DNA from 3 places in the Brucella sp. IR073 genome. Region 3 is predicted to be linked to each of the others. Evidence: predicted binding sites of a transcription regulator. Region 3 holds the regulator's gene; each other region holds the start of a gene.

Region 1 (4,145 bases), 160 kb from region 3:
TCCACCTCGTCATTCCTGTGCTTGTCACAGGAATCCATGCCTCTACATTCTCACCGCCGCGACGGTGTAGAACAAATTCCCGATAACCTTTTGCTAACGCTGATTTCCGGGTTCTCCGGCATCTTTCGATGCAATTGTGACAATTAATTCTATTTTTAAAAACTTGGGCAAAGCTGCAATCCATAGGGGAAACCCGTCGCGCGGGGAAACGCGACGGGGGCATATCAGGGCCGCATGATCTTGACCGAAAAGTCTGCAACTTTTTGCTGACGCTGACCTTCGGTTCGGGATCATGCTTTATGGGGGTTGCGGGCAATGTTTTTTCTCAAGGCATCCAACAAATACAGGCTGCGCGAACTTGAGCGCGCCTATCTGATTGCGGGGCTGGCGCTGGGGGCGGGGCTCGCCGGTGCCGGTTTCGTTCTCGATACGCGCTACAGGCTGCTGGTCGGGCTTTCCGGCGATGCGTGGACGACGTTCACCGGAACGATCATGCATTTTCTCATGCTGTTCCTGCCTTTCATCATGGCGGGGCTGTTCCGCCAATTCGGGCGCAGCCAGCAGCTTTATCTCGACCAGATGCGCCGGTTCGAGCAGGCGGAGGAGCTGACGCGCAAGCAGGCGCATAGCGATACGCTGACCGGCCTTTTCAACCGCACCTATCTTGCAAAGGTGATGGAGGAAGGGCTTTCGACACGGCAATGGGAAGCGCGCCGCGCCCATGCCTATCTGCTCGATCTCGACGATTTCAAGCATATCAACGACACGATGGGGCATGTGGCGGGCGACCATGTGCTCATGGCCATCGCCGGACGCCTCAAGGAAACGGCGAAGCCCGGCGATGTCGTGGTGCGGCTCGGCGGCGACGAGTTTCTGGTCGTGCATTTCCTGGAAGCGGACGAAGAGGCCAGCGCTTTTGCGGAGCGGCTGATCGCGGCAGTGGTGCAGCCGATCCCGTTCGGCGACGCGGAAATCATTCCGAACACCAGCATCGGCATTGCCCGCATCGGCCATGACGGGCGGACGCGCTCTGATATCCTGCGCTGCGCCGATCTTGCGCTCTACGAGGCGAAGGGCGAGCCCACCAGCACCTACCGCTTCTACAGCGCGGAACTTAAACTGGTGCGTGACCATGAGGCGGCGCTCGAGGCTGAAATGCGCCTTGGCATAGCGCGGGGCGAATTCCATGTCTATTACCAGCCGATCTATTCCGTCTCAACCGGGCAGTTGCGCAGCTTCGAAGCGCTGCTGCGCTGGAAGCATCCGGAACGCGGCATGGTTTCGCCCGTCGAGTTCATCCCCATCGCCGAGCGCTCGGGCATGATCATTCCCATCGGCCAACAGGTATTGCGCGATGCCTGCCGCGCCGCTGCTTCGTGGCCGGCTCCAATCGGGGTGTCGGTCAATCTGTCGGTGGTGCAGTTCAAGGATAGCGGGCTGGTTTCCAAGATCGAAGAGGCCTTGCGCGAGAGCGACCTTGCACCCGACCGGCTCGATCTCGAAATCACCGAGAGCCTGCTGCTGGAACCAAGCCCACGTGTCATCAGTGCCATCGAGCGGGTGCGCGCGCTCGGCATTCATCTCACCATGGACGATTTCGGCACCGGCTTCTCCAGCCTCAACAATCTGCGCCGCTTCCGCTTCGACCGGCTGAAAATCGACCGCTCCTTCACCCGCGACCTCGACAGCAGCGACAGCGCCGAGATCATCCGCTCGATGATCAGCCTCTCCAAGGCGCTGCGCATGGAAGCGACGCTGGAGGGCGTGGAGACCGAAACGCAACTCGCCTTCGCCCGCAACGAGGGCGCGACCGAAGTGCAGGGCTTCTATTACGCCAAGCCGATGACTGTGGAGGATGTCGCGGTTCTCCTCAGCGAACAGCGGGGCGTCAGGGCGGCGTAGAAGCGGAGCCTTTCACCAAAGCTTCATGCCGATGTCACCCAGCCGACATCGAGGCGCTCTATCGGGACAGGACCCATCAACGTCCATGCAGGATCTGTCCCATGAAAGCTCTGCTTCTATCGACGACCGCGATTCTCATCGCGATTGCCCCTAATCCGGCTTTCTCCGATGAGACGAAATTTCCCGCCACGCTGAAGGCGCAGGCCGTTCTGCCGGCGAATTCGGTCATCAAGGCGCCGGAGGATGCGCCGGAGCATCTGCAGACATCGGGCAAGTTCACCACGCCGGACCGCCACCGCGCCACGGGGCTCGGCACGGTTCCAGGCAAGGATGAAAACCGCCCGACCGGGATTTCGGTGCCGCTCGACGGCCAGCCGCTGCAGGGCTTCTCGGGCATCAAGGCGATGGGCGACGGCACCTTCTGGACGCTGTCGGACAATGGCTTCGGCAACAAGCTGAACTCGCCCGATGCGATGCTCATGCTGCATCATGTCAAGTTCGACTGGGACCAGGGCAAGGTCGAGCGGATGGAGACGATCTTCCTCTCCGACCCCGACAAAAAGGTGCCCTTCCCCATCGTGCTCGAAGGGGCGGAGAAGCGTTACCTGACCGGCTCTGATTTCGACGTCGAATCGATCCAGCCCGTGGATGACGGCTTCTGGCTGGGCGAAGAGTTCGGCCCCTTCCTCGTCCATGTAGACAAGACCGGCAAGGTGACGGATGTGGTGGAAACATCTATCGATGGCGAGCCGGTTCGCTCGCCCGATTATCCCGCCTTCACGCTGCCCGCCAATCCGACGCTCAAGAACCCTGCCATCAACCTCAAGCGCTCCGGCGGCTTCGAGGGCATGGCGCGGTCGAAGGACGGCTCGAAGCTTTACGCCCTCTTGGAAGGCCCGCGCTATCTGGCCGACGGCTCGGTGGAAAAGGCCGGCGACAATCCGGCGCTGCGCATCATCGAGTTCGACATTGCCGGCAAGAAGTGGACGGGCCGCAGCTGGCTTTATCCCTTGAGCGCGGGCGGCGCGGCGATCGGCGATTTCAACATGATCGACGGCACCACCGGCCTCATCATCGAGCGCGACAATGGCGCGGGCACGGCGGCGAAGGCCTGTGCCGACCCGAAGAACCCGCAGCCGGATTGCTTCTCGACGCCCGCCAAGTTCAAGCGCATCTACAAGATCGAGATGACCGACGCGAATGCGGGCGGTCCTGTCCGCAAGATCGGCTATATCGACCTGATGGATGTCAAAGACCCCGACAACAAGGCGCGCCAGGGCAGCGAGAACGGCACTTATACAATGCCCTTCGTCACCATCGAGAATGTCGATGTGGTGGATGAGAACCATATCGTTGTCGGCAACGACAACAACCTGCCCTTCTCCGCCGGCCGCCAGATCGACAAGGCCGACGACAATGAGTTCGTGCTGCTGGAAGTGGGAGATTTCCTGAAGGCGAAGTAATTGCGCTTTGTTCCCGTTTTCCCGTTAACGGACGCCGTAACGTCCCTTTAAACCGCCGCAATTACCCTGCAACGCATGGGTCATTGCGACGGAAACGGAACGGACGGATTGTAAGACGGCATGGCTTCGGGTGGCGAGAGGGACAAACGGATCGAACCTTCGTTCGGGGATGAGCCCGGCGAGCGGGATGATGATTTGCGCGTGGATGACGAGGATCGCGCCTCGCGCGCGCCGCGCCGCAAGGCTTCGCGCAAAACCTCCTCGAAAGGCAGCCGCAAGAAATCGGGCCGCGGCGAACGCCGCGGTTTTTTCGGCCTTGTCCGCCGCATGGTCTACTGGTCGCTGGTCATGGGGCTGTGGGGCGGCATCGCGCTGGCCGGTGTCGTCGTCTATTTCGCGGCCAAAATGCCGCCGACGACCGACTGGGCCATTCCCGACCGGCCTCCTAACGTCAAGATCGTCGACGTCAACGGCAATCTCATCGCCAATCGCGGCACCACGGGCGGCGAGGCGGTCGGCCTTCACGACATGTCGCCCTATATCCCGCAGGCAGTCATTGCCATCGAGGACCGGCGCTTCTATTCGCATTTCGGCATCGATCCCATCGGCCTCGCGCGTGCCATCGTCACCAACATTTTGAGCGGCCGCACCGTGCAGGGCGGCTCGACCATCACGCAGCAGCTGGCCAAAAATTTGTTCTTGACCCCCGAGCGCACCATCGAGCGCAAGGTGCAGGAGGTGATGCTGGCGCTGTGGCTGGAGCATAAATATTCCAAGGAC
Region 2 (4,145 bases), on a different contig from region 3:
GCTAGAGCAAGTTGTGTTGTTATGGAATCACCTGAATAGCATTTTGACCGTAGTTGTAATGGATAGGTAGAGGAATGGATCCCAGTGACAAGCACTGGGATGACGGATGGGATGGCTGTTCCAGATAATCTCCAACCGTTCCATCTGCCACAACCGTTGTCCAGTTGGGCGAAAACCTCTCCACCTCGTCATCCCAGTGCTTGTCACTGGGATCCATTCCTCTACGGCGAAGTTGTCACCATCTATAAAGGAAGCTTTGTTGCTTCCGTCTAAAAACAAAATGCTCTCGCGGGCGGATGGGGGTGGTGACGTTGGTGCTTGCTTCGAAAACCGGAGCGCAAACGTCACCACCCCCACCCGACCCTTCGGGCCACCCTCCCCGCAAGGGGGAGGGGGTGCCAAGCTTAAACCGCGATCTTCCCGCCGCCCTGCTTGGTAATCGCCACCACGGACGGGCGCGTCGGCATGTCGTTGCGGAAATCCGGCCAGCGGGTCGAGAGGTCTTCGTAATAGGACGGGCGGCCGTGGCCTTCCCAGTCCTCGCCGCCATCGGCGGGATGCTGAACCGCGACGAAGGCTGTCTCATCATCAGGCGTGAAGAGCGGGCCGCACATTTCGGCGCCGACGGGCACGCGGAAGAAGAGCTTCGACGTGGCGCGCGCGCCGCCTTCGGTGTCCACAGCCCAAAGACCATCGGTGCGGCCGGTCTGCTTGTTGTTGTTGCCGTCGGTGGAGACCCAGAGACGTCCGGCGGAGTCGACAGCGCAATTATCGGGCATGCCGAACCAGCCGTTCTTGGTCGTATCGGTCGAGAACGTTGCGCCGACTTCCGCAACCGAGGGATCGCCGCATTTCAGCAGCACTTCCCACTTGCCCTTGGTGGCCGCGAAGTCGCCACCGTCTTCGGCGATCTCGATGATGTGGCCGAAGGCGTTCTTGGCGCGCGGATTGGCGGCGTCCACCTGCTCGTCCGTACGCTTGGTGTTGTTGGTCAGCATCACATAGACCTTGCCGTTGACGCCATTGGGCTGGACGTCTTCCGGGCGGTCCATCTTGGTCGCGCCGAGCAAATCGGCGGAGCGGCGGGTCTCGATCAGCACATCGGCCTGGCTCTTGAAGCCGTTTTCGGCGGTCAGCGGGCCCTGGCCGAAGGTGAGCGGCAGCCACTCGACCGTGCCGTCCTCGGAGAACTTGGCGACATAGAGCGTGCCCTCATCGAGCAGGTCCATATTGGCCTTGCGGTCATCCGGATTGAACTTGCCCGCAGTGACGAATTTGTAGACATAGTCGAAGCGCTCGTCATCGCCGAGATAGAAGACCACACGGCCATCCTTGTTGACGATCGACTCGGCGCCCTCATGCTTGACGCGGCCAAGCGCGGTGCGCTTCTTCGGCGTGGAGGTCGGGTCGAGAGCGTCGACTTCGACCACCCAGCCGAAGCGGTTCGGCTCGTTCGGCTCCTTGGAAAGATCGAAGCGGTCGTAGAAATTCGCCCATTCATAAGCGCCCTCGGGAATGCCCATGCGCTTGTAATTGGCGGCTTCGGGGTGATCGGCCGGCAGTTCGCCGCTGAAATAGCCGTGAATGTTTTCCTCGGCCATGATGTAGGTATGCCAGGGCGTCACACCACCGGCGCAATTGTTGATCGTGCCGAACACCTTGGTGCCGGTCGGGTCGGCCTTGGTCTTGAGACGGTCATGGCCGGCGGCAGGACCGGAAAGCTGCATCTCGGTATTGGCAGTAATGCGGCGGTTATATTTGCCGTCCAGCACCGGCTGCCACTTGCCGTCCACCTTCCTGATCTCGACGATCGTGCCGCCATGGGCAGCCATTTCGACATCGACCTGGTCCTTGGTCAGCGCGTTCTGCTTGATCTTGCCATCGGCAACGGTGACGAGGCCGGGGAACATCAGATGCGGGTTGGTGTATTCGTGGTTGACCACGAGCAGGCCGTGCGTCGAGGAGCCGTCGAGCGGGATATAGCCGACATAGTCGTTGTTATAGCCGAACTGCTTGGCCTGCGCGTCAGCCGTCTGCTTCGTCGGGTCGAAAGCGGGCGCATCGGGGAAGAGCGGATCGCCCCAGCGCAGGAGCACGTCGGCGTCATAGCCTTCCGCGACATGGTGCTTGTCATCCACGCCCGCCTCGACTTCCTTGAAGGTGAAGGCGGAGCCGTTGCCTGCCGCCTTGGCATCGTCGGCGGCCATGAGCGCCAGCGGGCTCACCGTCATTGCAATGGCCGATACCGCCAGCGAGCCCTGGAGAAAGCCACGGCGCGAAAAGCGCTTGGTGATGATCTCACCCATGGTCGGGTTGTCGGTCGGGTTGCGCGGCGCGCTGTCGGCTTCCTCAAGCTGACTTGTCTTGAACAGGGCTTGCTGTGAAACGGTCTCGTTCATCTGGCTATCCTCAACGTAAAAACTGCCCCCATTTAGAGCGTTTCCAATCTGTAGAAGCCGGATGTAACAGTGAGATGAAACGGAGCGGGCTTTCGCATGTCCGCAGGGGGAATCGGCAGAACGAGCTAAAAGTTAAAATTCGATTCAATCTTTATTTGGAATTTGGCTTTAGCAATTGCTGAAGGAGGCTCCGGCGTTATGGGGCCTTGGGATTGGATCTTATTCTTGTATTGCGTAAAGGGTTCCATGCGTTTTCCCGGCATGTCGGCCATAGTGCCTATCTGCATGGTTCTGGCCGGCTGCTCATCGACGAGCGACGGCTTGGACGAACTCGTGGCGCGCCCATCGCTTGAGACGACAAGTTCCATCACGCCGCCGGTTGATGTCACGCCGCCCGCTCCGGTGCCGCCCGCCCCGGTTGCGCAGCCGCAGCAGCAGGAGATGGCGCTGGTGACGCCCGTGGCGGCGCCCGTCATGCCCGCGCCGCCCGTCCGGGTGCCAGAGCCGCGGCCCAAGGTGGAGTCCGTCGCTTTCGTGGTGCCGGAAAAGCCCTCGGGGCCGGTCGAGCGCAGCCGCGTCTATAGCCGCCGTTTCCGTGACGCCAAGCCGATCAATTTCGGCCGCGCCTCTCCCAAAGCGCTCCCCGTGCACGGCGTCGATGTCTCGCGCTGGCAAGGCGAAATTGACTGGGAGAAGCTGCGCTCGCAGGGCGCCAACTTCGCCTATATCAAGGCGACCGATGGCGGCGACCATCTCGACCCGATGTTCAGGAAGAACTGGCGCAGGGCGCATGAGGCCGGACTGAAGCGCGGCGCCTATCATTTCTTCTATTGGTGCCGTACCGCGGGCGAGCAGGCCGACTGGTTCATCCGCAACGTGCCGAAGGTGGAAGGCGCGCTGCCGCCGGTCATCGACGTCGAATGGAACGGCGAATCCCGCTGCAGCCAGCGCATCTCGCGCAAGCGCGTGCTGGAGAAGATGAAGGTCTTCATGGAGAAGCTGGAGCGCCATTACGGCCAGCGCCCCATCATTTACACTGCGCCCGATTTCTATCGCGACAATCTGAGGGGCGAATTCCTCGATTATCCCTTCTGGCTCCGCTCGGTCGCCGCGCATCCTTCCAAGGTCTATCCGGGCCGTAAATGGCTGTTCTGGCAATATTCCGGCTCGGGCCTGTCGCATGGCGTGGACGGCAAGATCGATCTCAACGCCTTTAACGGCAGCGTCGAGGATTGGCACCGCTGGGTGGCGCGGGCGGGGAGCTGATCACGCCGCCTTGCTCTGCCGTGCGGGTGTCGTCTCGATCCAGTCGCGCAGAGCCGAAACGTACTGGGCTGCGGCATCTTTCAGCGCTTCGGCATCCAGCTTGTCGGCCTGATAGAGCACGAAGGGCTTGGTCCAGCCGAGTCCGCAGCGGTTCGCCGTTGCGCGCAGAGGGGCGAACAGATCTTCCATGGCGAACATGTTGCGTCCGCCGGGGCGATAGGCCTCCGGCACATTGCCCGCCGTCGCGGCGATGAGCAGCGGCGTACCCTCGAGCGCGCGGCCTTCCGCCTCATAGGCGATGTAGAACATGCGGGTGAGCACCGCATCCTGCCAGGCCTTGAGCAGCGGCGGGGTGGAATACCATTGCACCGGGAATTGCAGCACGATCCGGTCGGTCGCGAGCAGCCGTGCCGCTTCCCGCTCGCCATCCCCGAAGAGGTCGATGTCACCGGGATAGAGCGCCTGCATATCGACAAGCTC
Region 3 (4,145 bases):
CGATGATTGCATCGCGGGAATGTATGGTCATGGCGCATCCGATCATTGAAATGGACGAAAGGCTTTCTTCATACTCCCGCAGACCGAAGCTGGCTACCCTCTCGCGCCAGTAGCCATCGCACCGCGCCCTCTGCTATAGTCGGCAGCGGATCAGGAAAGACCGACCCATGAAGAAACTTGCGTTCTGTGGTATCCTTCTCACCGCCGCGCTTACCGGATGCACGACGATGACGCCCGAGGAGCGGCGCGCCGCCGACATCCAGACCTGCCGCGCCTATGGCTTCCGGCCCAATACCGACGCGCTCGCCAACTGCCTGCTGCAACTCGATCTCGACCGGCGGGCAGCCCGCCGCGCGGCCTTCGACGAACCGTTCTACCGGCCGTTCGGGCCGCCGATGGTGATCTATCAGCCGTTTCCGGTGCGGGTGAGACCGCGGTAACAATCATATGTTGGCGGACAGCGCTTCCAACAAGAAGCAAATTGCTTCGGCGATTCCGTGCGCCGATATTATCCTACTGAAACGCCGGCTCAGGCCTGTCCTGTTTAAGCAGCAACTCACCGATCGCGTCGATGGGCTTGCGGCCTGAATCATAGCCCAGTTCGATTTGCGTGGAGGTCGTGGTGGTTCCCATGCGCACCGGGGCGGGGCCGGTCTGCCAGGCGACCGTCTCGACCCGTGCCGTCGGGGCGCGCGTCACGCGATCCCCCTTGGCGCGGGGGCCGAAGCCCTGGTCAGACGCAATGCTGGCGACCATCGTCCGGTCGACGGGCGAGGCCGTAGGAATCGGCACCGCACGCTCGTGGCCCAAGGCGGGCATTGCCGGCTTCAGCACATCGGCGGCGGCGATGAGGCGCGGGGTCTCGAGGATCGGCGTTTCGAGCGAGCCGTCGCGGCGGCGCTTCTCATAGAAGGCATTGCCGCCCGCCACCAGTACATAGTGCATGTTGCGATAGGGGAATTTCAGCCCGGCCGTGTGGAAGAACATGGCCTGCTTCACCTTGGGGTGCCGCTCGCCGCGCAGCACCGCATCCGCGGCTTCATCGAGTTCCGGGAGCGATTTCATCGGGCGGGAGAGCACGCCGGGCGCAAACTGGTTCTTCTGGCCGACGACGCCGCAGATCGTGTCCGGATATCTGCCGGAGGCCAGGCGGTTCATCACCACCGTTCCGACCGCGAGAAAGCCATCCTCGCTGGAGCGGTTCGATTCGAAATACATTGCCCGCTTGAGGCATTCCCTGTCTTTGGCGGTATAGGCGTAGGTTTTCTTGCCGCCAGCCGTATAGCCATAGCCCGACGCACTCGACTGCGAGACGGTTCCCTTGGCCGATTGGCCGGATCCGCTGCCCTTCGACGTCGTGCATCCCGTCATGACGACAGGCGCGATAATCGCACCGGCCACGGCCAGGATTTTCCAGTTTTCAGCGCTCTTCAAAAGCTCAGTCTCATGCTTGGACACCTCAACGAAGGCAGCCATGAGGACGCATGTTTTAGGCCAAAGAATGGCAACGAAGAAAAACGGCGGGATAAACATAATATCCTGCCGTTTTCCTAACTATTTCTTAATAATACTTACCAGTATAGTAATATTTACTTTTTATAAATCTTTCACTTTATTGGCGCTTTGCCACAATATTATCTACCCGAACGAGTAGCCGGCGCCCCGAACCGTGCGAATCGGATCGACGGCACGACCCGTATTGATGGCCTTGCGCAAACGCCCGACATGAACGTCCACCGTGCGGTCATCGACATAGATATCCGGCCCCCAGACACCGTCCAGCAACTGGCTGCGCGAAAAGACGCGGCCCGGCGACATCATGAAATATTCGAGCAGGCGAAATTCCGTGGGCCCTAAGCGGATTTCCCGGTCCTTGCGGTAGACGCGGTGCTGCTCGCGGTCGAGCACGAGGTCACCCACTTTCAGCACGTGGGAAAGCAGGCTCGGCTTGGCGCGGCGCAGCATCGCCTTGACGCGGGCGAGCAGTTCCGGGGTCGAGAAGGGCTTCACGACATAATCGTCCGCACCGACGCCAAGGCCTCGCACCCGCTCGCTCTCTTCGCCGCGCGCGGTCAGCATGATGATCGGCAGGCGCTCCGTTTCCACCCGCTGGCGCAGGCGGCGGCAAAGCTCGATGCCGGAGACGCCGGGCAGCATCCAGTCGAGGATCAGGAGATCAGGCACATTCTCGCGCAAGGCGATTTCCGCCTCGTCCCCGCGCAGGATAGTATCGACCAGATAGCCTTCCGCCTCGAGATTGTAACGCAGGAGGACGCTCAGCGCCTCCTCGTCTTCGACAACCGCGACTTTGGGTGCATGGGCCATTTCAGCAGTTCCTCATTAGAATATGCTTGTCGAAGCGGATATGCCGGCCCCCAAGGCATCCCCGCCACCCCCACCGGGCAGGGCTCGCACCCTCCTTCCCCCTTGCGGGGAGGGAGGGTGCGAGCTGGTTAAGCCCGCTTCGCCTCGTCCACGACGATGCCGTGGCTCAGATCTTCCTTCGGGCGATCGGGCGGCATCTGCTGGCCGGTGACGATGTAATAGACCGTCTCGGCGATATTGGTCGCATGGTCGCCGATGCGCTCGATGTTCTTGGCGCAGAAGAGAAGATGCGTGCAGGCCGAGATGTTGCGCGGGTCTTCCATCATATAGGTCAAGAGCTCGCGGAACAGCGAGGTGTACATGGCATCGATCTCGTCGTCGCGGTCGCGCACGATGTTGATCTGGGCGACCGAGCGCGATGCAAAGGCGTCGAGCACTTCCTTCAGCTGCGTCAGCGCCAGTTCGGCCAGCGTCTGCAGGCCGCGATAGACCTTGATCGGCTGGCGGGTATCCGACACGGCGGCGACGCGCTTGGCAATGTTCTTGCCGAGGTCGCCGACGCGCTCCAGATCGGAGGAGATGCGGATGGCGCCGATGATCTCGCGCAGGTCCGAGGCCATGGGCTGGCGCTTGGCGATGATGGTGACGGCGCGGTCGTCGATCTCGCGCTCGCTGGCGTCAAGGATCAGGTCATCGGAGATGACGCGCTGCGCGAGCGCGTTGTCGGCATTGACGATGGCCTCGACCGATTGCTCGACCATGCGCTCGGCATGGCCGCCCATCTCGGCGATCTTGTGCGCCAGGAACTTCAACTCCTCATCATAGGAGCGGACTGTGTGCTGGGATGGCATTTCGTTTGTCCTCAATTTCTTCCAGACCAGCCCGTCAGCCGAAGCGTCCGGTGATGTAATCCTGGGTGCGTTTTTCCTTGGGCGTCGTGAACATCATCTCGGTGTCGCCGACCTCGACCAGATTGCCCAGGTGGAACATGGCGGTGCGCTGCGACACGCGAGCCGCCTGCTGCATCGAGTGCGTCACGATGACGATGGTGTAGTTCTGGCGCAGCTCGTCGATCAGCTCTTCCACCTTGGCGGTGGCGATGGGGTCGAGCGCGGAGCAAGGCTCGTCCATCAAAATCACTTCCGGGCTCACCGCAATGGCACGGGCGATGCAGAGGCGCTGCTGCTGGCCCCCGGAAAGGCCGGTGCCGGCATCATGCAGACGATCCTTCACCTCTTCGAACAGGCTGGCGCGGCGCAGGCTGCTCTCCACGATTTCATCCAGCTCGTGACGGTTCTTGGCGAGGCCATGAATGCGCGGGCCGTAGGCAACATTCTCATAGATCGACTTGGGGAAAGGATTGGGCTTCTGGAAGACCATCCCCACACGCGCCCGAAGCTCGACGACGTCGATCTTCGGATCGTAGATATCCTCGCCGTCGAGGGTGATGTTGCCGGTCACGCGGCAGCCCTCGACCGTATCGTTCATGCGGTTGAGCGAGCGCAGGAAGGTGGACTTGCCGCAGCCGGAGGGGCCGATCAGCGCCGTCACCATCTTCTCGGGAATGTCGAGATCGACGTCGAACAGCGCTTGTTTCGCGCCGTAGAAGACGGAAACCTTCTCGCCCTTCATTTTGTTCTTGGCGGTGACAGCGTTCATCTTCTCCCCCACTGCTTTTTCGAGAGATCGTTCGGTCATCAGGTTCATTTCTTCACATCTCCCGGTTTACCAGCGGCGCTCGAAACGGCGGCGCAGGATGATGGCACCAATATTCATGACCGCGAGGAACAGGAGCAGCACGATGATAGCGCCGGACGTGC

The links. The regulator PhoB, encoded in region 3, activates phosphate uptake and scavenging genes when phosphate is short. The targets are predictions, from matches to a motif close to TGTCATNNANCTGTCAT.
Region 1: the regulator PhoB is predicted to act here: its motif matches at 1,935-1,951, upstream of ACOWVG_RS04395 (esterase-like activity of phytase family protein).
Region 2: the regulator PhoB is predicted to act here: its motif matches at 2,463-2,479, upstream of ACOWVG_RS14370 (PhoX family protein).

The regions. Positions count from the first base shown of each region.
Region 1 covers NZ_JBAKHD010000002.1:123,875-128,019, forward strand. The annotation lists gene ACOWVG_RS04390 (putative bifunctional diguanylate cyclase/phosphodiesterase) at 316-1,902, shown strand; gene ACOWVG_RS04395 (esterase-like activity of phytase family protein) at 2,004-3,365, shown strand; gene ACOWVG_RS04400 (PBP1A family penicillin-binding protein) at 3,486-4,145, shown strand, end outside.
Region 2 covers NZ_JBAKHD010000006.1:24,242-28,386, reverse strand. The annotation lists gene ACOWVG_RS14370 (PhoX family protein) at 405-2,399, opposite strand; gene ACOWVG_RS14365 (GH25 family lysozyme) at 2,646-3,665, shown strand; gene ACOWVG_RS14360 (NAD(P)H-dependent oxidoreductase) at 3,666-4,145, opposite strand, start outside.
Region 3 covers NZ_JBAKHD010000002.1:286,411-290,555, forward strand. The annotation lists gene ACOWVG_RS05130 (aminopeptidase) at 1-31, opposite strand, end outside; gene ACOWVG_RS05135 (hypothetical protein) at 168-440, shown strand; gene ACOWVG_RS05140 (cell wall hydrolase) at 514-1,476, opposite strand; gene phoB (phosphate regulon transcriptional regulator PhoB) at 1,639-2,325, opposite strand; gene phoU (phosphate signaling complex protein PhoU) at 2,454-3,176, opposite strand; gene pstB (phosphate ABC transporter ATP-binding protein PstB) at 3,211-3,984, opposite strand; gene pstA (phosphate ABC transporter permease PstA) at 4,051-4,145, opposite strand, start outside.